DNA from 4 places in the Dryocola baronae genome. Region 1 is predicted to be linked to each of the others. Evidence: predicted binding sites of a transcription regulator. Region 1 holds the regulator's gene; each other region holds the start of a gene.

Region 1 (5,805 bases):
GTGCCGATTGCGCCACCGAGGGCAATAAGCTGGATATGGCGGTTTTGCAGGCCACGTTTGAGGGTCTGTTCATTTTCTGGCGCAGCTTCCTGGCCCTGCGGCTTTGCCGCCGTTGACGTGTTGGTCACGCCTTTCTCCTGTGTATTTCAATCAAGGGGGCACCTTTTAACACTTGAAGGCAGGAGTGGCAAGAAGATGAAAATGGCAAAAAAAACCGGCGCCCTGCGGCAACCGGTTTTCATCTGTACGCTTTTAGACGCGAGGCTTACTCAGCGTCAGGCGTTTCTGACTTGTGTTTCTCAGCGGTTTCTTTGATCAGCGTCTGCAGTTCGCCGCGCTGGTACATCTCGATGATGATGTCGCAGCCGCCAACCAGCTCGCCGTCAACCCACAGCTGCGGGAAGGTCGGCCAGTTTGCGTATTTTGGCAGCTCTGCGCGAATATCAGGGTTTTGCAGGATGTCCACGTAGGCAAAACGCTCGCCGCATGCGGAAAGCGCCTGTACCGCCTGGGCGGAGAAACCGCAGCTAGGCAGCTTCGGGGAGCCTTTCATATAGAGAAGAATCGGGTTCTCTGTGATCTGGCGCTGGATTTTTTCGATTGTGCTCATTGTCTTGCTTCCTCAAACCTTTTTACGGCAGTAGCCTGCCATTGTAGCGAGTTGCGCCCCCACCAGAAAACACCAAAATTTGCAGGGTTATTTCCGACCGCATGGGGAATGCTAAACATGTTTTAAGAATAACACTTTTCCCAGGTACGCCAATCTGCAAAATGCCCAATACTCGATCAATAAATCGCCTTCTAAGCCTATAATTGGTTAAATTTTTTGCGCACGGTAACGAAACCCGGCCTCGATACAAAAAGGTTATTAACTTTAATGCGGTATATGCATTAGAATCGGCGGGTTTCGAAAAATCATACGCAGGCATGATGGTCTTCATCGTGCCTTCATTTATCAGGGGATTGTCGAGTGGCGCGGATAACAAAAATCTCTATCACGCTCTGTGCTCTGCTATTTACCTTGCCTTATACACCTTTGACTCACGCGTCTGAGCACGCGCGGCCTGTTGCTGCTCACAAAGCCCACGCGGCGAAGAGCACGGCAAAAGCGAGCAAAGGAAAAGAAAAAACCAGTTCCATCTCTACCAAGAAATCCACTAAGAAAGCAGCCGCTACGGAAAAGAAGAAAACAGCGAAAACTACGCCAGCCGTTAAAAGCAAAACCCTCGCAAAAAACTCCAGTAAAAAATCTTCTTTAAAAACCGCTAAGCCTGCTAAAACCTCAGCCATCGCTTCAACCAAACAGTGCACCAAAGCGCGCAAAGGCCACAAAGCCAAATGCGTGACGGTGAAAGGCGATAAAAATCTGACGATTGCCCAGGCCCACAAGGTCCGCGTGCAGAAAGCGCAGAAAACGGCGATGAACAAACTGATGGGCCAGATAGGCAAACCGTACCGCTGGGGTGGCACCTCGCCTCGCACCGGGTTCGACTGCAGCGGTCTGGTTTATTACGCGTATAAAGACCTGGTTAAGTTCCGCATTCCGCGCACCGCCAATGAAATGTACCACCTGCGCGATGCCGCATCGGTTAACCGTGGCGAACTGGAAAGCGGCGATCTGGTCTTCTTCCGCACCCAGGGGCGCGGCACAGCCGATCACGTTGGCGTTTACGTCGGCAACGGCAAGTTCATCCAGTCCCCGCGCAGCGGTCGCGACATCCAGATTACCTCGCTTAGCGAAGACTACTGGCAGCGCCACTATGTCGGCGCGAAACGCGTCATGACGCCAAAAACCATTCGTTAATCCCTCCCCCTGCCCTTCAACGGGCAGGGTTTCTTCTCCTTTTGCTTATCCTTTCAATTTGTTACCCTAAAGCCACACTAAATGTGGTTATTTAGCTGTGTTCAAAATAATAAGGAGTTTGCAATGTCGTTCGAATTACCTGCATTACCGTATGCGAAAGATGCACTGGTTCCCCATATCTCCGCAGAAACGCTGGAATACCATTACGGCAAACATCATCAAACCTACGTCACTAACCTGAACAATCTGGTGAAGGGCAGCGCGTTTGAGGGTAAATCACTGGAAGAGATCGTGCGCACTTCTGAAGGCGGCGTGTTCAATAACGCAGCGCAGGTGTGGAACCACACGTTTTACTGGAACTGCCTGGCACCCAACGCGGGCGGCGAACCAACGGGCGTTGTGCTGGACGCCATCAACGCTTCATTTGGCAGCTTTGCGGAATTTAAACAGCAGTTTACCGACGCAGCAGTGAAGAACTTCGGCGCGGGATGGACCTGGCTTGTGAAGCGCCCGGACAACAGCCTGGCTATCGTTTCGACCTCAAACGCGGGCACGCCGCTTACAACCGACGCGAAGCCGCTGCTGACGGTAGACGTGTGGGAACATGCTTATTACATCGATTACCGCAACGCCCGCCCTAACTATCTTGAGCATTTCTGGGCGCTGGTGAACTGGGAATTTGTAGCGAAAAACCTGGCGGCTTAAGAGTCGGTGGTTTTTGGTGGATGGCGCTAGCGCTTATTCACCCTACTAAATGCCAAATCTGTAGGTCGAATAAACGAAGTGCCATCCGACATAATGATTATTCGCCCCACCGTTCATCGGCCTTCCGTAGGTCGGATAAGCGCAGCGCCATCCGACAAAAAACAAAAAATTAAGGCCGCAAACGCGGCCTCTTTAAATCAGTGCAGAACGGCGGTTAAGGCACCTGCAACAATCAGGCTCAGAACGATAACCGTGGTGATGACGGAAAATTTCAGATCGGTGCTCATCGTTAATCTCCTTTTAATACCCTACAAACGGTGTGTAGCGTGATTTTCCCACAATCAGCGGCAAAAATCCTCCTGGATTTATGATGATATTGGTTTTCCCTCTTCCACTTTGAGAAAAGATAAGCCAAAATCCCTCGCTAATTTACTGCGTACAATCAATTCAACGCCCTCCTCCCGTTTTATGTCGCCTTCCCGACATGCCGCAGCCCAAAAGTTGCCCAGGAGTTAGCGAACGCAAACGTTTAACAGACGAATTATCAGGAGTTTACGATATGGCCTGGAGTGACATCTAATGGCGACAATCAAGGACGTGGCGAAACGCGCAAACGTTTCCACTACAACCGTGTCACATGTTATTAACAAAACCCGTTTTGTGGCGGAAGAAACGCGCAACGCGGTCTGGGCGGCTATCAAAGAATTACACTATTCGCCGAGCGCCGTTGCGCGCAGCCTGAAAGTTAATCACACCAAAACGATTGGCCTGCTTGCCACCTCCAGCGAAGCACCCTATTTCGCCGAAATCATTGAAGCGGTGGAAAACAGCTGCTTTGAAAAGGGCTACACCCTGATTCTTGGCAACGCGCACAACAACTTCGAAAAGCAGCGCGCCTACCTGTCGATGATGGCGCAAAAGCGCGTCGACGGCCTGCTGGTGATGTGCTCAGAATACCCGGATACCCTGCTGACCATGCTTGAAGAGTATCGCCATATTCCGATGGTGGTCATGGACTGGGGCGAAGCGCGCGCGGACTTCACCGACTCCGTGGTTGATAACGCCTTCCACGGCGGCTATTTGGCCGGGCGTTATCTTATCGAACGCGGCCACCGTGAAATCGGCGCCATTCCCGGGCAGATGGAACGTAATACCGGCGGCGGCCGCCATGCTGGCTTTATGAAGGCGCTGGAAGAGGCGAAAATCGCCATTCCGGAAAATTGGATAGTCCAGGGCGATTTCGAGCCGGAATCCGGCTACCGCGCCATGCAGCAGATCCTCGGCCAGTCCCATCGCCCTACCGCCGTCTTCTGCGGCGGCGATATTATGGCCATGGGCGCGATTTGTGCAGCGGACGAAATGGGCCTGCGCGTGCCGCAGGATATCTCAATTATCGGCTATGACAACGTGCGCAACGCCCGCTATTTCTCCCCGGCGCTGACCACCATTCATCAGCCAAAAGAGACGCTGGGCGAAACGGCCTTCAACATGCTGCTTGACCGCATAGTGAATAAACGCGAAGAGTCGCAGATGATTGAAGTTCATCCTCGCCTGATTGAGCGCCGTTCCGTAGCGGACGGGCCGTTCCGCGACTACCGCCGTTAATCCTCCGTCCGAGCCTGAAGTCCCGCTTCAGGCTCCCTTAACCACTCCTGATTCATCGTCTCGCTATCCCCCAGATAATCTAGCAGCCAGCTCAGTGCCGGAGAGGCGTCATTTTGCCGCCAGGTCAGGCAGCAGGCCGCGTCCGGAAACGGGTTCTCCAGCGCCAGCTCTCGCCACGCGCCGCTGACAAGCCAGGGTCTGGCGATATGCGACGGCACCATGCCGATACACAGCCCCGCGCTCAGGCAGTCCGATCCTGACTCCCAGTCCGGCACCACGACGCGATGCTGGTTGTCCAGCAGCCAGGTGATGCGTTTTGGCAACGAGCGGGAGGTATCCTCCAGTACCAGCGAAGGCCACGAACGCAGCTCCTCGTCGCTCAGCGCGCCCTCACGCTGCGCCAGCGGGTGTTCCGCTGCCACCACGCAGCGCCAGCTCAGCGCGCCCATATCGCGAAACGCGTACCGTCCACCCACCGGAATGGCCTGTGTTGCGCCAATCGCGACCTCTACCCGCCCGTCGGCCAGCGCGTCCCACACGCCGTTGAACACCTCCTGAAAAACGCGCAGTTCGATATCAGGGAAGTGGCGATAGAAATCCAGCACCAGCTGGCGCGTGCGCTCGGGCTTGACGATATTATCGACGGCGATAGCCAGGTGCCCGCGCCATCCGTTAGCGATCTGCTGGCACTGTTGCCGCGTCGTCATCATTTTTTTGATAACAGAACGTCCTTCCTTTAAAAAGAAGGCCCCGGCGGGCGTAAGCTCAACGTCCCTGTGGCGGCGCTCAAACAGCGGAACGGCCAGCCAGTCCTCGAGCTGCCGCACCGTATAGCTGATGGCAGAAGGGACACGGTGCAGCTCCTGCGCCGCGCCGCTAAAACTGCCGTTACGCGCCACGGCGTCTATGACTTCCAGCGAATATTCTGACCACATATTTCTGCCTGCAAATTTTTTGAACGCAATCTACAAATATTAGCGTTTCACAAGCCGGTTTGCACTCCGTACACTCTCGCCGCTATTAACCTGCAAATAACTCAAGAGAAAATTATGCAACCATCAAAAGGATTTCTTATCTGGTTGGCCGGGCTGAGCGTGCTGGGGTTCCTCGCCACCGATATGTATCTGCCAGCCTTTGCCGCTATCCAGCAGGATCTGAACACCGAAGCCTCCGCCGTCAGCGCAAGCCTGAGCCTGTTCCTGGCGGGCTTCGCCTTCGCGCAGCTGATGTGGGGACCGATGTCCGATCGCTTCGGGCGTAAACCGGTTCTGCTGATTGGTTTAGGTATTTTCGCCGTAAGCTGCATCGGCATGCTGTGGGTCGAAAGCGCAACCGCGCTGCTCGTGCTGCGCTTTATTCAGGCGGTGGGCGTATGTTCCGCGGCCGTTAGCTGGCAGGCACTGGTGACCGACTACTATCCGGCAAGCCGTGCTAACCGCATCTTCGCCACGATTATGCCGCTGGTCGGGCTTTCCCCGGCGCTGGCTCCGCTGCTGGGCAGTTGGATCCTCAACCACTTCGAATGGCAGGCTATTTTCGCCACCCTGTTCGCCATCACCCTGCTGCTGATGATCCCAACGCTGCGCCTTAAGCCGCGCACCCAGCATCATCCGCAGACCGATGAAAACCGCGTGAGCTTCCTTTCCCTGCTGCGCTCGCGCGTTTATAGCGGCAACGTGCTGGTTTACGCC
Region 2 (5,805 bases), 970 kb from region 1:
CAAACTCCTGATCGGCCTTTAGCACGCGGGCCTGGATCTTATTCAGAAGATGGCGCGAGTTCGGCGCTGTTCCCTGTTCTTCGCTGATCAAAATACGCCGCTTAAGTTCGGCGAACCGCACCTTGTAGAACTCATCAAGGTTATTCGAATAGATGCCGAGAAAACGCATCCTCTCGATCAGCGGGTTGATTTTATCCGCCGCTTCCTGGAGCACACGTTCGTTAAAAGACAACCAGCTCAGTTCTTTTTCGATATACAGCTTATCCTGACCCATTAGCCCTCTCACTTGCGTTTTCGTGAACGTAAAATGCCGTCACGCTGGTCATTATGGCGAGCTTTGACGTGGATTGTCCAACAACGCCTCGCAAAGCGGGGCGTTTGAACGTTCCAGTAAGCAATTTTCGCCTGACGCAGGCATTAAAAAAGGGGCCGTAGCCCCTTAATATTACTCTTCGCAGGCATGCCCCTGCGGCGGCAATGCCTTGCCGTCAAGCCAGGCCGCGTTGCCGCGCATCTCTAAGCGGCCCTCCATAAACCAGCTGACGACCAGCGGATAAATAGCGTGTTCCTGATGCTGCACGCGGGCGGTAATGTCATTTTCGTCGTCGCCGTCGAACACCGGAATTTTCGCCTGCAGAATAACCGGCCCGCCGTCCAGTTCGTCGGTGACGAAATGAACAGAAGTTCCGTGCTCTTCATCACCGTTATCCAGAGCCTGGCGATGCGTGTGCAGGCCGGGATATTTAGGCAGCAGGGAAGGGTGGATGTTGATCAGGCGACCGGAATAGTGCGCGACAAATTCCGGGCTAAGGATACGCATATAACCGGCGAGCACCACCAAATCCGGGGCGTAGGCGTCGATTTCATGCATCAATTCACGGTCGAACGCCGCGCGGTCGGCAAACTGGCTGGCGGCGAGCGCATGTGCCGGGATGCCCGCCTCGCGTGCGCGCTCAAGGCCAAACGCGTCGGCCTTGTTGCTGAACACCGCGGCAAGGGTGCCGTTAATCTTTTTTTGTTGGCAGGCGTCGATAATCGCCTGAAGATTGCTTCCGTTACCGGAAACCAGCACCACAATGCGTTTCATCACTCAATAACCACGCGCTCATCGGAGTCAGAGGCTTTGATGATACCGATTTTCCAGGCGTTTTCACCTTTGGCCTGCAGCGAGGCAATCGCTTTGTCCGCTTCGGCCGCAGGCAGGGCAATCAGCATGCCCACGCCGCAGTTAAAGGTGCGGTACATTTCGTGGCTGCTGATGTTGCCGGCTTTTTGCAGCCAGTTGAACACAGCTGGCCACTGCCATGAAGACGCGTCAATAACGGCCTGTGTGTTATCCGGCAGCACGCGCGGGATGTTTTCCCAGAAGCCGCCGCCGGTCAGGTGGGCGATAGCGTGCACGTCCACTTCGCCAATCAGCTCAAGCAGCGGTTTGACATAAATGCGGGTCGGCTCTAACAGGTGATCTGCAAGCGGTTTGCCTTCAAGCTCGGTGGTCAGCGGGTCGGCACCGCTGACTTCCAGCACTTTACGCACCAGAGAGTAGCCGTTGGAATGCGGGCCGCTTGAGGCCAGAGCAATCAGCACGTCGCCGTCGGCCACTTTAGAACCGTCGATGATTTCTGATTTTTCGACCACGCCAACGCAGAAGCCCGCTACGTCGTAATCTTCGCCGTGGTACATGCCGGGCATTTCAGCGGTTTCGCCGCCGACCAGCGCACAGCCAGACTGTAGGCAGCCTTCGGCAATGCCGGTGATGACGCTTGATGCGGTGTCCACGTCCAGCTTGCCGGTCGCATAGTAATCAAGGAAGAACAGCGGCTCGGCGCCCTGAACAACCAAATCGTTAACGCACATGGCGACCAGGTCAATGCCGATTGTGTCGTGACGTTTTAAATCCATGGCCAGACGCAGCTTGGTGCCTACACCATCGGTGCCGGACACCAGCACGGGCTCGCGATATTTCTGAGGCAACGCGCACAGCGCACCGAAACCGCCCAGTCCACCCATCACTTCCGGGCGGCGGGTCTTTTTCACTACGCCTTTAATTCTGTCGACCAGAGCGTTACCAGCATCAATATCAACACCGGCATCTTTGTAGCTGAGAGAGGTTTTGTCGGTCATGGTTCAAGTTCCATCGGTTGGCCTGGAATAAAATCGCGGCAATTCTAACAGTGCAGGCAAACGTTTGCGAGCCTCTTGTTATGCGGTCAGAAATATTCTTGAGATATACTCATTCCAGTCTGGTTGATCTCGATCAAGCCCATTAGCGGTGGCTACGCTGCGAAAAAGCGGTATAATCCGGCGATTTTTTTTGTGGACGCCAACATCTCGGGGAGAAAGAGTTATGAAGATCGTGGAAGTGAAACACCCACTCGTCAAACACAAGCTGGGCCTGATGCGTGAGCAGGACATCAGTACCAAGCGCTTTCGTGAACTCGCCTCTGAGGTTGGCAGCCTGCTGACTTACGAAGCCACTGCGGATCTGGAAACGGAAAAGGTGACTATCGAAGGCTGGAATGGCCCGGTAGAAATCGACCAGATCAAAGGTAAGAAAATTACCGTGGTGCCTATTCTGCGTGCCGGTCTGGGCATGATGGAAGGCGTGCTGGAAAATGTACCAAGCGCGCGTATCAGCGTGGTGGGCGTCTACCGCAACGAAGAAACCCTGCAGCCTGTGCCTTACTTCCAGAAGCTGGTTTCTAACATCGAAGAGCGTATGGCGCTGGTCGTTGACCCGATGCTTGCCACCGGCGGCTCGATGATCGCCACTATCGACCTGCTGAAAAACGCGGGCTGCACCAGCATCAAGGTGCTGGTACTGGTTGCTGCACCGGAAGGTATCGCCGCGCTGGAGAAAGTCCACCCGGACGTTGAACTCTACACAGCTTCAATCGATCAGGGCCTCAACGAGCACGGATACATTATTCCAGGCCTCGGCGATGCCGGCGACAAAATATTTGGTACGAAATAAAAAAGCAGCCGACTTCGAAAGTCGGCTTTTTTTTGGTTTGTAAAACTCGTCGTTCGTTAAAACAATACTCAGAGGAAAACAACATGACCCGCCGTGCTATCGGGGTAAGTGAAAGACCACCGCTATTGCAAACGATTCCGTTAAGTTTGCAGCATCTGTTCGCCATGTTTGGTGCCACCGTTCTGGTGCCGATTCTGTTTCACATCAACCCGGCCACCGTTCTGCTGTTTAACGGTATCGGCACGCTGCTCTATCTCTTTATTTGTAAGGGTAAGATTCCTGCCTATCTCGGCTCGAGCTTTGCGTTTATTTCCCCGGTGCTGCTGCTTTTACCGCTGGGTTATGAAGTCGCGCTGGGCGGCTTTATCATGTGCGGCGTGCTGTTTTGCCTCGTGGCGCTGATTGTGAAAAAAGCGGGCACCGGCTGGCTGGACGTCATGTTCCCACCGGCGGCGATGGGGGCCATCGTTGCGGTTATCGGCCTTGAGCTGGCGGGCGTTGCGGCGAACATGGCGGGCCTGCTGCCTGCCGAAGGCGCTTCCCCGGACACTACCACCATCATTATTTCTCTCGTGACGCTTGCGGTGACCATCTTCGGCTCCGTGCTGTTCCGCGGCTTCCTGGCAATTATCCCGATTTTGATCGGCGTGCTGGCGGGCTATGCGCTGTCGTTTGCGATGGGCGTGGTGGACGTTACGCCAATCCGCGAAGCGCACTGGTTCGCGCTGCCAACCTTCTATACGCCGCGTTTCGAATGGTTTGCTATTTTCACCATTCTGCCCGCCGCGCTGGTGGTTATCGCCGAGCACGTTGGTCACCTGGTCGTTACGGCGAACATCGTGAAGAAAGACCTGCTTCGTGATCCAGGCCTGCACCGCTCAATGTTTGCCAACGGCATTTCGACAATTTTCTCTGGCTTCTTCGGCTCCACGCCGAACACCACCTACGGCGAAAACATCGGCGTGATGGCGATTACCCGCGTTTATTCCACCTGGGTTATCGGCGGTGCGGCAATCCTCGCCATTCTGCTCTCCTGCGTCGGCAAGCTGGCGGCGGCGATTCAGATTATCCCGGTGCCGGTGATGGGCGGCGTTTCCCTGCTGCTGTACGGCGTGATCGGCGCTTCCGGTATTCGCGTGCTGATCGAATCAAAAGTTGACTACAGCAAGGCGCAAAACCTGATCCTTACCTCGGTGATCCTGATCATCGGCGTCAGCGGCGCGAAAGTGCACATTGGCGCGGCCGAGCTGAAGGGCATGGCGTTGGCGACTATCGTTGGCGTAGGCCTGAGCTTAATCTTCAAATTAATCAGCATCCTGCGTCCGGAAGAAGTGGTGCTGGACGCGCCGGAAAACGAAGTTAAGTAGCCGTTTCAAGTCCTGCCGGGCGGCAAACCGCCCGGTTCTACAGCCCCCCAATTCTGTGGTAGACTCTTAGCGTTTTTCTGCCTGTTATGGTTGAGGTAATTCTGAATACGCCGGCACAGCTTTCACTGCCACTCTATTTGCCTGATGACGAAACGTTTGCCAGTTTCTGGCCGGGTGATAACCCTTCTTTGCTCGCCGCCCTGCAGTCCGTGCTCCGTCAGGATCACAGCGGGTACATCTATTTTTGGTCGCGAGAAGGAGGCGGGCGCAGCCATTTGCTGCACGCCGCCTGTGCGGAACTGTCGCAGCGAGGCGAGGCGGTCGGCTACGTACCGCTGGATAAACGCACCTGGTTTGTGCCCGAAGTGTTAGACGGCATGGAACAGCTTTCCCTGGTTTGCATCGATAATATCGAATGCGTCGCGGGGGACGAGCTGTGGGAAATGGCGATCTTTAATCTCTATAACCGCATCCTGGAATCAGGCAAAACCCGTCTGTTGATTACCGGCGATCGCCCGCCGCGCCAGCTTAATCTTCAGCTGCCGGATCTCGCATCGCGCCTAGACTGGGGGCAAATCTACCGGCTACAGCCGCTGTCGGATGACGATAAGCTTCAGGCCTTGCAGCTTCGTGCGCGCCTGCGTGGGTTTGAGCTACCGGAAGACGTGGGGCGTTTTCTGCTCAAGCGCCTGGATCGCGAAATGCGAACGCTGTTTATGACGTTGGATCAGCTGGATCTCGCGTCTATTACCGCCCAGCGCAAGCTTACGATCCCGTTTGTAAAGGAAATTCTCGGGCTTTAATGTCTCGTGATGCCTCGGTGGGTGGCGCTGTCGCCTATCCACCCAACAAGCCACACAACGCCGCACGTTCGTAGGTCGGATAAGGCGTGAGCCACCATCCGATGCTCGCCACCCGACGTTAATCCCGCATTACAAAATCTCAAGCACCGACTCAGGCGGGCGGCCAATGCGCGCTTTGCCGTTGGCTAACACGATTGGGCGTTCAATCAGCTTCGGATGTTCCACCATCGCCTTAATCAGCCGTTCTTCGCTTAGCCCCGCATCTGCAAGATTTAGCTCTTTATAGAGTTCTTCTTTTTGGCGCATCAATTCGCGCGCGCTCGCAAAACCTAATTTGCCCAGCAGGGATTTGAGGGTTGCCGCATCCGGCGGCGTTTCCAGATACAGCACAACTTCAGGCTCCACGCCGTTTTCCTTGAGCAGGTTTAGGGTTTCGCGGCTCTTGGAACAGCGTGGATTGTGGTAAATAGCAACTCCTGCAGACATTCGAACTCCTGTTACATCTTTTGGTATTGAAGGAAGCGTTTTTGCAATTCCCGGAACTGGTCGATGCGCGCATCGTAGCGAGCCTGCTGCAGGCTGCCGAGCTTCACCTGTGCGCTGGCGCTGCTGAGTAGGGAAATAGCCTGATCGAGGCGGCCATTCAACGCCATCACTTCTG
Region 3 (5,805 bases), 1.4 Mb from region 1:
GGACAACAGCTGCACCAGCTGCTGAACGGCCTGGACGTCGTCTACCACGCCCAGGGCGAATATAATTATGCAGACAGCATCGTCTTTGCTGCATTAGATAAGCTGCGCCGCGGCTCGCGTCAGAATTTATCCGCGCCTGCAACGCTGACCGACTGGCGTCCGTGGGTTCACGAGCAGCGCCTGTTCAAGTCTGAAGAAGAAATCGCCGTCATGCGCCGCGCCGGGGAAATCACCGCGCTGGCCCATACCCGCGCCATGGAAAAATGCCGCCCCGGTATGTTCGAATACCAGCTTGAAGGCGAAATCCTGCACGAGTTTAGCCGCCACGGCGCGCGCTTTCCTTCCTATAACACTATCGTTGGCAGCGGTGAAAACGGCTGCATCCTGCATTACACGGAAAACGAAAGCGCAATGCGCGACGGCGACCTGGTGCTCATTGACGCCGGGTGCGAATACAAAGGCTACGCGGGCGATATAACGCGCACCTTCCCGGTGAACGGCAGGTTTACCGCGCCGCAGCGGGCTATTTATGACATCGTTCTTGAATCCTTAGAAACCGCGCTCAAGCTTTACCGCCCCGGCACCTCGATGCAGGAAGTCACCGGCGAGGTGGTGCGTATTATGGTTACCGAGCTTGTGAAGCTTGGCATCCTGAAGGGCGAAGTGGATCCGCTGATTGCCGACAACGCGCACCGTCCGTTCTTTATGCACGGCCTGAGCCACTGGCTGGGGCTGGACGTTCACGACGTCGGTGCCTATGGGCAGGACCGTTCCCGCGTGCTTGAGCCGGGCATGGTTATCACCGTCGAGCCGGGCCTGTATATCGCGCCGGATGCCGACGTGCCCGCGCAGTACCGCGGCATCGGTATCCGTATTGAAGACGACATCCTCATCACCGCCGACGGCAACGAAAATCTGACGGCAGGCGTAGTGAAATCCGCCGATGAAATCGAAGCCCTGATGGCGGCGGCGCGTCAGCTATGAGCGTGATCATCGTCGGCGGCGGCATGACCGGCGCAACGCTTGCGCTGGCTATCTCACACATGACCGGCGGCAAGCTGCCGGTGCATCTGGTCGAGGCGACCGCGCCAGATTCCACCCAGCATCCGGGCTTTGACGCCCGCGCCATCGCACTGGCGCAGGGCACCTGCCAGCAGCTCACCCATATCGGCGTCTGGCCTGCGATATCATCCTGCGCGACGGCGATTACTTCCGTTCACGTCAGCGATCGCGGCCATGCCGGATTCGTGACGCTCGAGGCGGAAGACTATCAAATCGGCGCGTTAGGGCAGGTCGTAGAGCTGCATGATGTCGGGCAGCGCCTGTTTGCCCTCCTGCGTAAAGCGCCCGGCGTGACGCTGCATTGCCCCGAGCGCGTAGCCTCGTTTACCCGTTCGGCCGAGGGCGTAAGCGTCACTCTTGACAGCGGCACGATTCTGGACGGCAGGCTGCTGGTCGCGGCAGACGGCTCTCGTTCGCGCCTGGCCGCGCAGTGCGGGATCGTCTGGCAAAAAGAGGATTATCAGCAAATAGCCGTTATCGCCAACGTCACCACGGCGCTGCCGCACAACGGTCGGGCGTTCGAACGCTTCACCCAGCACGGCCCGCTGGCGATGCTGCCGATGTCCGACGGGCGCTGCTCGCTGGTCTGGTGCCATCCGCAGGATGCGCAAGCAGAGGTGGAAGGCTGGAGCGACGAGCGGTTCAGCAACGAGCTGCAGCGTGCCTTCGGCTGGCGTCTTGGGCGTATCACCCACGCGGGCAAGCGCAATATTTATCCGTTAGCGCTGACAACCGCCTCGCAGTTCATTTCGCACCGCGTGGCGCTGGTCGGCAATGCGGCGCAGACCCTGCACCCGATTGCCGGCCAGGGCTTTAACCTCGGGCTGCGCGACGTTATGTCGCTTGCGGAATCGCTGGCGGCGGCGCACCGGGCCGAACAGGATCCGGGCAGCTATCCGGTACTGGCAGAATATCAACAGCGTCGGGCGGCGGACAAAGCCGCGACCATCGGCGTCACGGACGGTCTGGTGCAGCTCTTTGCTAACCGCTGGGCACCGCTGGTCGTTGGGCGCAATCTTGGCCTGATGGCGATGGAACATTTTACTCCGGCACGCGACGTGCTGGCACAGCGCACCCTCGGTTGGGTTGCGCGCTAAAGGAGAGTCAATTTGCAAAGCGTTGATGTGGCGATTGTTGGTGGTGGCATGGTCGGTCTGGCGGTTGCCTGTGGCCTGCAGGGTAGCGGTCTGCGCGTAGCGGTGCTGGAGAGCCATCTCCCCCAGCCGCAGGCTCAGGATGCGCCCCCGGCACTGCGCGTTTCGGCCATAAACGCTGCCAGTGAAAAGCTGCTGGCTCACCTTGGCGTCTGGCAGAACATCGTTGCCCGGCGTGCCAGCGCCTATCACGGCATGGAAGTATGGGAAAAAGACAGCTTCGGGCGCATCGCGTTTGACGACAAAACCTACGGCTTCAGCCACCTCGGGCACATTATCGAAAATTCGGTGATTCACCATGCGCTGTGGCAGCGGGCGGAACAGTGCCCGGACATTACGCTTATGGCTCCGGCTGAATTACAGCAGGTGGCGTGGGGCGAAAACGAAGCGTTTATCACCCTGAAAGACGGTGCGATGCTGACCGCGCGGCTGGTCGTCGGGGCCGATGGCGCAAACTCGTGGCTGCGCAAGCAGGCCGATATTCCGCTCACCTTCTGGGACTATCGTCACCACGCGCTGGTCGCCACTATCCGCACCGAACAGGCGCACGACGCGATTGCCCGTCAGGCTTTCCACGGCGAGGGTATTCTGGCCTTCCTGCCGCTTGCCGACCCGCACCTGTGTTCGATTGTCTGGTCGCTGCCGCCGCAGGAAGCGGAACGCATGCGCAACGCCACGGACGATGCGTTTAACCAGGCGCTTTCGGTGGCCTTTGATATGCGTCTGGGCCTGTGCAGCGTGGCAAGCGAACGACAGGTCTTTCCGCTGACCGGGCGCTACGCGCGCAGCTTTGCGGCCCATCGCATGGCGCTGGTGGGCGACGCGGCGCATACCATTCACCCGCTGGCCGGGCAGGGCGTCAACCTTGGCTTTATGGATGCCGCCGAACTTATCGATGAAGTCCGTCGCCTGCATCGTCAGGGCAAAGATATTGGCCAGTACCTGTATCTGCGCCGCTATGAACGCAGCCGCAAGCACAGCGCGGCGGTCATGCTGGCAAGCATGCAGGGCTTCCGCGATCTGTTCGCTGGCAGCAATCCGGCTAAAAAACTGTTGCGCGACGTGGGCCTGAAGCTCGCGGACACGCTGCCGGGTGTAAAACCGCAGCTGGTTCGCCAGGCGATGGGGCTACAAGATCTGCCGTCCTGGCTACGCTAAATACTCGTCATACTTCAAGTTGCAGGGGTGTTGGCTGCACTCGCTTACCACCTACCTGCAACATGAATTATTCAGAGTATTGAAATGATAACCCCGTCACATTTCCCTTTCCGATACTCGGGAAGGGAACCCCGCTCCTCATTTGAAATATTCTAATCTCACGCCAAATTTCGGATTACTTTTATTAATGTCATGTTTTTATTGATGTAGTGAATTTGTTTCTGAAATGGTCGTAAATGTTAGCTAACTCTAAATTCTGCGCTTAACACTTCCGAATTATGCGTACCGCTTCGCATTTTTGCAGTCGAATACTCTGCGTGCCCCTTGGTCTGTTTTGGTCATAAGCTAATGGAATGACCGGTTTCCCCTTATGGTTTACGCGGCATTTCAGTGGTAAGTTCAAACCAAAGGTAACGTTTGCGTCGCTATCAGAAACGGTGGCGATGCCGGGTTTCGTCTGACGGAAAACGGCGTGTAAAACCGCGCTGTAACCTGAAGGTTAAAGAGGACAAGATGGCTCAACAGACCCCTTTGTTTGAACAGCACAATCTCTGCGGCGCGCGCATGGTGGACTTCCACGGCTGGATGATGCCGCTGCATTACGGCTCGCAGATTGACGAACATCACGCGGTACGCACCGACGCGGGCATGTTCGATGTTTCCCACATGACGATTGTCGATTTACACGGCAGCCGCACCCGCGAATTCCTGCGCTACCTGGTCGCCAACGACGTTGCCAAACTGACCCAGCCTGGCAAGGCTCTCTATACCGGCATGCTCAACGCCTCCGGCGGCGTCATCGACGACCTGATTATCTATTTCCTCAGCGAAGACTATTTCCGCCTGGTGGTTAACTCCGCGACTCGCGAAAAAGACCTTGAGTGGATCAACCAGCACGCCGAGCCGTTCGCGGTTGAGGTCACGGTACGCGACGACCTTTCGCTGATTGCCGTGCAAGGGCCAACAGCCCAGGCCAAAGCGGCGAAGCTATTCACCGACGAACAGCGTGACGCCGTTGCGGGCATGAAGCCGTTCTTCGGCGTGCAGGCGGGTGATTTATTCATCGCGACCACCGGCTACACCGGCGAAGCGGGTTTTGAGATTGCCATGCCAAACGAGAAGGCCGCAGAGTTCTGGGCGCATCTCGTTGAGGTGGGCGTTAAGCCTTGTGGCCTGGGCGCGCGCGACACGCTGCGTCTGGAAGCGGGCATGAACCTTTACGGCCAGGAAATGGACGAAGGCGTTTCACCGCTGGCGGCCAACATGGGCTGGACGATTGCCTGGGAGCCAGCGGACCGCGACTTCATCGGTCGTGAAGCCCTCGAAGCGCAGCGTGCAAAAGGCACCGAAAAACTGGTTGGCTTGATCATGACCGAGAAAGGCGTATTACGTAATGAGCTGCCCGTTCGTTTTACCGACGAATCCGGCAACGCCTGTGAAGGTAAGATCACCAGCGGCACTTTCTCGCCAACGCTTGGCTACAGCATTGCTCTGGCGCGCGTTCCGGCTGGCATTGGCGACACCGCCATCGTGCAGATCCGCAACCGTGAAATGCCGGTAAAAGTGACTAAACCTATTTTTGTTCGCGCCGGCAAACCCGTCGCCCAGTAAATTTTGATTGAGGGTAATAATAATGAGCAATGTGCCAAATGAACTGAAATACAGCAAAGAACACGAATGGCTGCGTAAAGAAGCCGACGGCTCCTACACCGTGGGCATCACCGAGCACGCGCAGGAGCTGCTGGGCGACATGGTCTTTGTCGACCTGCCGGAAGTCGGCTCCACGGTAAGCACCGGCGACGACTGCGCCGTAGCGGAATCCGTAAAGGCCGCCTCCGACATCTATGCGCCAATCAGCGGTGAAATCATCGCCGTTAATAACGAGCTGGAAGGCAACCCGGAGCTGGTCAACAGCGAGCCGTACGCCGGCGGCTGGATCTTCAAAATCAAAGCCAGCGACGAATCCGAACTGGACAGCCTGCTGGACGCGGCCGCGTACGAAGCCCTGTTAGAAAACGAGTAATGACCCAACGGGCGAGGGGCCAATGCCTGCTCGCCCAGGCCATGTTTTGTCGGGTGGATAAGCGAAGCGCCATCCACCGCTAAAGTTCCGCATGTTTCAGGATCCCCGCTCATGACCCAGTCCTTACGTAGCCTTGAAAACCACGAAGCGTTTATTGACCGCCACATCGGCCCGTCCGCCGGGCAGCAGCACGAAATGCTGGAAACCGTCGGCGCGCGTTCGTTAAACGAACTGATTTCCACGATTGTACCGGCAGACATCCAGCTCGCGCAGCCGCCGCAGGTGGGCGAGGCGGCCACTGAATTCGCCGCTCTTGCCGAGCTGAAGGCCATTGCCGGTCGCAACAAACGCTTCAAAACCTACATTGGGATGGGCTACACCGCGGTACAAACGCCGCCGGTGATCCTG
Region 4 (5,805 bases), 650 kb from region 1:
ACAGCCTGATGGAAACGCCGCATCGCATCGCCAAGATGTACGTCGATGAGATCTTTTCCGGCCTGGATTACGCCAACTTCCCCAAAATCACCGTCATTGAAAACAAAATGAAGGTTGATGAGATGGTGACGGTGCGTGACATCACGCTCACCAGCACCTGCGAACACCATTTCGTCACCATCGACGGCAAAGCGACCGTAGCGTACATCCCGAAAGATACCGTGATTGGCCTGTCTAAAATCAACCGCATCGTGCAGTTTTTCGCCCAGCGCCCGCAGGTGCAGGAGCGCTTAACCCAGCAGATCCTGATTGCCCTGCAAACCCTGCTTGGCACCAACAATGTGGCGGTATCTATTGATGCGGTCCATTATTGTGTCAAGGCCCGTGGGGTGCAGGACGCGACCAGCGCCACGACGACCACGTCGCTCGGCGGATTATTCAAGTCCAGCCAGAACACACGCCAGGAATTCCTGCGCGCCGTCCGTCACAGCTAATCTCCGAACAGGCAGGAACCATGGACAGAAACGTCACGCTGGATTTCGTCCGTGGTGTCGCCATTCTTGGCATCCTGCTGCTCAATATCGTGGCCTTCGGTTTGCCGAAGGCGGCGTATATCAACCCCGCCTGGTCGGGGTCGGTTTCCGTAAGCGATGCCTGGACCTGGGCTACGCTCGACCTCTTCGCCCAGGTTAAATTCCTCACGCTTTTCGCTCTGCTGTTCGGCGCTGGCCTGCAAATGCTGTTACATCGCGGCAAACGCTGGATACAGTCGCGCCTCACGCTGCTGGTGCTCCTCGGGTTTATTCACGCTTTGCTGCTGTGGGACGGCGATATTCTGTTGGCCTATGGCCTCGTGGGGCTGGTCTGCTGGCGCATGATCCGCGATGCGCCGGGAACGCGGCAGCTCTTCAATACCGGCGCGCTGCTGTATCTCACCGGCGTGGGCGTGCTCGTACTGCTCGGGTTTATCTCCGGCGATACGCCGAATCGTTCCTGGGTGCCGGACGCCGCAAACCTGCAGTATGAACAGTGGTGGAAGGTGAACGGCGGCGCGGAAGCGATCAGCAACCGCGTCGATCTGCTTTCTTCTAACCTGCTGGCCCTGGGGGCGCAGTACGGCTGGCAGCTGGCGGGCATGATGCTGCTCGGTGCCGCGCTGATGCGCAGCGGCTGGCTGAAGGGCCAGTACAGCCTGCACAACTACCGCCGAACGGGCGCGTGGCTGGTGGCAATAGGCATGCTGATCAACCTGCCGGGCATTTACGCCCAGTGGCGCGTGGGCTTTGACTACCGCTGGTGCGGCTTTCTGCTCCAGGCACCCCGCGAGCTGAGCGCGCCGTTCCAGGCCATCGGCTATGCCGCGCTGGCGTTCGGCTACTGGCCGCAGCTCTCGAAGCTGCGCTTGGTGGCGGCCGTCACCTTCGTGGGGCGCATGGCGCTGTCGAACTATATTCTGCAAACGATTATCTGCACCACGCTATTCTTCCGCTTCAATTTATTCATGAAGTTTGACCGCTTAACGCTGCTGGCCTTTGTCCCAGCGGTGTGGGCGGTGAACATCGTCTTCTCGGTCATCTGGCTGCGCTATTTCCGCCAGGGGCCGCTCGAGTGGCTGTGGCGTCAATTGACCGCACGCGCCGCAGGGGTATCCCTCAAGCATTCAACAAGATAATGATATACATCACAAACGTTAACGAATTGTATGTAACCGTTTTCATGACTGTGATCGTCTTCACGTAAGCCCGCCCCCGACTCACCGCAAAATAGCCTCCTTGCTAAAAACAGGGTGCAGCTATGAGACCTACTCTTACACCGGCCTGGTGTCTTCTATGATCACCATCCGTGATGTTGCCCGTATCGCCGGCGTTTCCGTGGCGACGGTATCCCGCGTGCTCAACAACAGCGCGCTGGTCAGTGCTGAAACCCGTGAAAGCGTGATGCGCGCCGTCGCCGAGACAGGATATCGCCCTAACGCAAACGCGCAGGCGCTGGCCACTCAGGTCAGCGACACCATCGGCGTGGTGGTGATGGACGTGTCCGATCCCTTCTTTGGCGCGCTGGTAAAAGCGGTGGACGTTGTTGCGCAGCAGCACAACAAATACGTGCTGATCGGCAACAGCTACCATCAGGAAGAAAAAGAGCGCCACGCCATCGAAGTGCTGATCCGCCAGCGCTGCAACGCGCTTATCGTTCACGCCAAAGCCCTGAGCGACGCCGAGCTTGGCGAATTTCTCGAACATATTCCCGGCATGGTGCTGATCAACCGCATCGTGCCCGGCTACGCCCACCGCTGCGTCGGCCTTGATAACGTCAGCGGCGCGCTGATGGCGACGCGCATGCTGCTTAATCAGGGGCATCAGCGCATCGGCTATCTGGCCTCAAGCCACAGCATTGAAGATAACGACCAGCGCCGGGAAGGGTGGCTGCGCGCGCTGGGCGAGCAGGGGATTACGCCGCCGGAAAGCTGGATTGGCGTTGGGTCGCCGGACATGCAGGGCGGGGAAGCGGCGATGGTAGAGCTGCTGGGCCGCAATTTGCAGCTTAGCGCCGTGTTCTCCTACAACGACAGCATGGCGGCAGGCGCGCTTACTGCGTTGAAAGATAACGGGATTGTCGTGCCGCATCACGTCTCGGTTATCGGCTTTGACGACATTCCCATCGCCCGTTACACCGACCCACAGCTCACCACCGTGCGCTATCCGATTGTTTCAATGGCCCGCCTGGCCACCGAGCTGGCGTTACAGGGCGCGGCAGGAACGCTGGACGCTGACGCAACGCACTGTTTTATGCCGACTTTAGTCCGCCGTCATTCGGTCGCGCCGAAGCAAATTGTGGGGCCGATCACTCTCTGATTAAAGACTTAGATGTAACCGGTTTCAATCTGTGAGTAAATTCACAGTTAATTAACATTACGCTGTCTATGATGACAGCGTTTTATAGGCTGAAACTATATGTAACGGTGACTAATCAGTTTCACCACAGGTATCAGGCCAAAAACACCGCATAAAATGCAGTTCAGGATCGTTACAGAACACGGAAGAGTAATTATTTTAGGATAATTTTCGGCATTCAGTAACGTTTTCATAACATTGCTGCCCTGCCTTAATCTCAATAAGAACTACCCTGCAAAAAACCGGAGATACCATGAATAAGAAGGTTTTGACCCTGTCCGCTGTTATGTCTTGCATGTTGTTTGGCGCTGCTGCTCACGCCGCTGATACTCGTATCGGCGTGACGATCTACAAATACGACGACAACTTCATGTCCGTCGTGCGCAAGGCGATTGAAAAAGACGCTAAGGCGAGCCCGGACGTTGAGCTGTTGATGAACGACTCGCAGAACGACCAGTCCAAACAGAACGACCAGATTGACGTACTGCTGGCGAAAGGCGTGAAGGCGCTGGCGATCAACCTGGTTGACCCGGCTGCAGCAGGCACGGTTATCGAAAAAGCCCGTGGTCAGAACATCCCAATCGTGTTTTATAACAAAGAACCTTCGCGCAAGGCGCTGGATAGCTACGACAAGGCTTACTACGTCGGCACCGACTCCAAAGAGTCCGGCATTATCCAGGGCGACCTGATTGCGAAACACTGGGCGGCAAACCCGGCCTGGGATCTGAACAAAGACGGTCAGGTGCAGTTCGTGCTGCTGAAAGGCGAGCCGGGCCACCCGGATGCTGAAGCGCGCACCACTTACGTCATCAAAGAGCTGAACACTAAGGGCCTGAAAACCCAGCGGCTGCAGTTAGATACCGCCATGTGGGACACCGCTCAGGCGAAAGATAAGATGGACGCGTGGCTGTCCGGCCCGAACGCTAACAAAATCGAAGTGGTTATCGCCAACAACGATGCGATGGCAATGGGCGCGGTAGAAGCGCTGAAGGCGCACAACAAATCTTCTATTCCAGTCTTCGGCGTGGATGCCCTGCCGGAAGCGCTGGCGCTGGTGAAATCTGGCGCAATGGCCGGTACCGTGCTGAACGATGCTAACAACCAGGCAAAAGCCACCTTCGATCTGGCGAAAAACCTGGCCGCTGGCAAACCGGCGGCTGAAGGCACCAACTGGAAGATTGAGAACAAAATCGTTCGCGTTCCATACGTCGGCGTTGATAAAGACAACCTGGCGCAGTTCGAAGGCAAATAAGACAGACCGTTCTTGCCGGGCGCGCGGTGCGCCCGGCAGGCACCTTACGCTCAGTGACACTCTCGCAGCCAGGTATAACTATGGTCAGCAATCAGACATCTTCGCCTGAATACTTGTTGGAAATGACCAACATCAACAAGTCATTCCCCGGCGTTAAGGCACTGGATAACGTCAATTTAAAAGTACGTCCTCATTCCATTCACGCATTAATGGGGGAGAACGGCGCGGGTAAATCGACGTTATTAAAATGCCTTTTTGGGATCTACAGTAAAGATTCCGGCAGCATCCTTTTCCAGGGGCAGGAAGTAAACTTCACCAGCACTAAAGAGGCGCTGGAAAACGGTATTTCCATGGTGCACCAGGAATTAAACCTGGTATTACAGCGTACCGTGATGGACAACATGTGGCTGGGGCGTTATCCAACCAAAGGCGTGTTTGTCGATCAGGATAAAATGTATCGTGACACCAAAGAAATATTCGACGAGCTTGATATTAATATCGACCCACGCGCGCGTGTCGGTACGCTTTCCGTTTCGCAGATGCAGATGATTGAAATTGCCAAGGCTTTCTCCTATAACGCCAAAATCGTTATTATGGACGAGCCAACGTCATCGCTTACGGAAAAAGAAGTTTTCCACCTGTTTAGCATTATCCGCAAGCTAAAAGATCGCGGCTGCGGCATTGTTTATATCTCGCATAAAATGGAAGAAATCTTCCAGCTGTGCGATGAGATCACCATTTTGCGCGACGGGCAGTGGATTACCACCCAGCCGCTCGAAGGGCTGGACATGGATAAAATCATCTCCATGATGGTGGGCCGCTCGCTGAACCAGCGCTTCCCGGATAAATCCAACGTGCCGGGCGAAGTGATTCTGGAAGTGCGCAACCTTACCTCGCTGCGCCAGCCGTCGATTCGCGACGTTTCCTTTGATTTGCACAAAGGCGAGATCCTCGGTATTGCCGGTCTTGTCGGGGCAAAACGTACCGATATCGTGGAAACGCTGTTTGGCATTCGCGAAAAATCCGCCGGCACCATTATGCTGCACGGCAAAAAGATCAATAACCATTCGGCGAACGAGGCGATCAACCACGGCTTCGCACTGGTGACCGAAGAGCGCCGCTCGACAGGGATTTACGCCTATCTGGATATCGGCTTTAACTCCCTTATCTCGAATATTCGTAACTACAAAAATAAAATCGGCCTGCTCGACAACACGCGGATGAAAAGCGATACCCAGTGGGTTATCGACTCGATGCGCGTTAAAACTCCGGGGCACCGTACCTCTATTGGTTCGCTTTCCGGTGGGAACCAGCAGAAAGTGATTATTGGCCGCTGGCTGTTAACCCAGCCGGAAATATTAATGCTTGACGAACCTACTCGCGGTATCGACGTAGGCGCGAAATTTGAAATTTATCAGCTGATTGCTGAGCTTGCCAAAAAAGGGAAAGGGATCATCATTATTTCGTCCGAAATGCCGGAGTTGTTAGGGATTACAGACCGTATTCTGGTAATGAGCAATGGCCTCGTTGCGGGAATTGTAGATACTAAAACAACCACGCAGAACGAAATATTACGTCTTGCGTCTGTGCACCTTTGATAATTTAGGGGCTATTAAAATGAGTGCGTTAAATAAGAAAAGTTTGCTAACTTATCTGAAAGAA

Evidence for each region. The regulator PurR, encoded in region 1, represses purine synthesis genes. The targets are predictions, from matches to a motif close to CANGCAAACGTTTGCNTG.
Region 2: the regulator PurR is predicted to act here: its motif matches at 2,178-2,195, upstream of purM (phosphoribosylformylglycinamidine cyclo-ligase).
Region 3: the regulator PurR is predicted to act here: its motif matches at 3,781-3,798, upstream of gcvT (glycine cleavage system aminomethyltransferase GcvT).
Region 4: the regulator PurR is predicted to act here: its motif matches at 1,702-1,719, upstream of galS (HTH-type transcriptional regulator GalS).

What each region holds. Positions count from the first base shown of each region.
Region 1 is NZ_JBINNY010000001.1:2,273,023-2,278,827, reverse strand. Features, by position in the region: gene pheP (phenylalanine transporter) at 1-128, opposite strand, end outside; gene ACSPHG_RS10740 (Grx4 family monothiol glutaredoxin) at 266-610, opposite strand; gene ACSPHG_RS10735 (C40 family peptidase) at 971-1,804, shown strand; gene sodB (superoxide dismutase [Fe]) at 1,928-2,509, shown strand; gene cydH (cytochrome bd-I oxidase subunit CydH) at 2,707-2,796, opposite strand; gene purR (HTH-type transcriptional repressor PurR) at 3,089-4,114, shown strand; gene punR (DNA-binding transcriptional activator PunR) at 4,111-5,049, opposite strand; gene punC (purine nucleoside transporter PunC) at 5,164-5,805, shown strand, end outside.
Region 2 is NZ_JBINNY010000001.1:1,300,424-1,306,228, forward strand. Features, by position in the region: gene ppk1 (polyphosphate kinase 1) at 1-274, opposite strand, end outside; gene purN (phosphoribosylglycinamide formyltransferase) at 446-1,087, opposite strand; gene purM (phosphoribosylformylglycinamidine cyclo-ligase) at 1,087-2,124, opposite strand; gene upp (uracil phosphoribosyltransferase) at 2,348-2,974, shown strand; gene uraA (uracil permease) at 3,058-4,341, shown strand; gene ACSPHG_RS05965 (DnaA inactivator Hda) at 4,443-5,144, shown strand; gene arsC (arsenate reductase (glutaredoxin)) at 5,274-5,630, opposite strand; gene bepA (beta-barrel assembly-enhancing protease) at 5,642-5,805, opposite strand, start outside.
Region 3 is NZ_JBINNY010000001.1:840,075-845,879, forward strand. Features, by position in the region: gene pepP (Xaa-Pro aminopeptidase) at 1-984, shown strand, start outside; gene ubiH (2-octaprenyl-6-methoxyphenyl hydroxylase) at 981-2,159, shown strand; gene ubiI (FAD-dependent 2-octaprenylphenol hydroxylase) at 2,172-3,374, shown strand; gene gcvT (glycine cleavage system aminomethyltransferase GcvT) at 3,888-4,985, shown strand; gene gcvH (glycine cleavage system protein GcvH) at 5,008-5,397, shown strand; gene gcvP (aminomethyl-transferring glycine dehydrogenase) at 5,509-5,805, shown strand, end outside.
Region 4 is NZ_JBINNY010000001.1:1,627,441-1,633,245, forward strand. Features, by position in the region: gene folE (GTP cyclohydrolase I FolE) at 1-494, shown strand, start outside; gene yeiB (DUF418 domain-containing protein YeiB) at 515-1,672, shown strand; gene galS (HTH-type transcriptional regulator GalS) at 1,830-2,852, shown strand; gene mglB (galactose/glucose ABC transporter substrate-binding protein MglB) at 3,145-4,143, shown strand; gene mglA (galactose/methyl galactoside ABC transporter ATP-binding protein MglA) at 4,224-5,741, shown strand; gene mglC (galactose/methyl galactoside ABC transporter permease MglC) at 5,761-5,805, shown strand, end outside.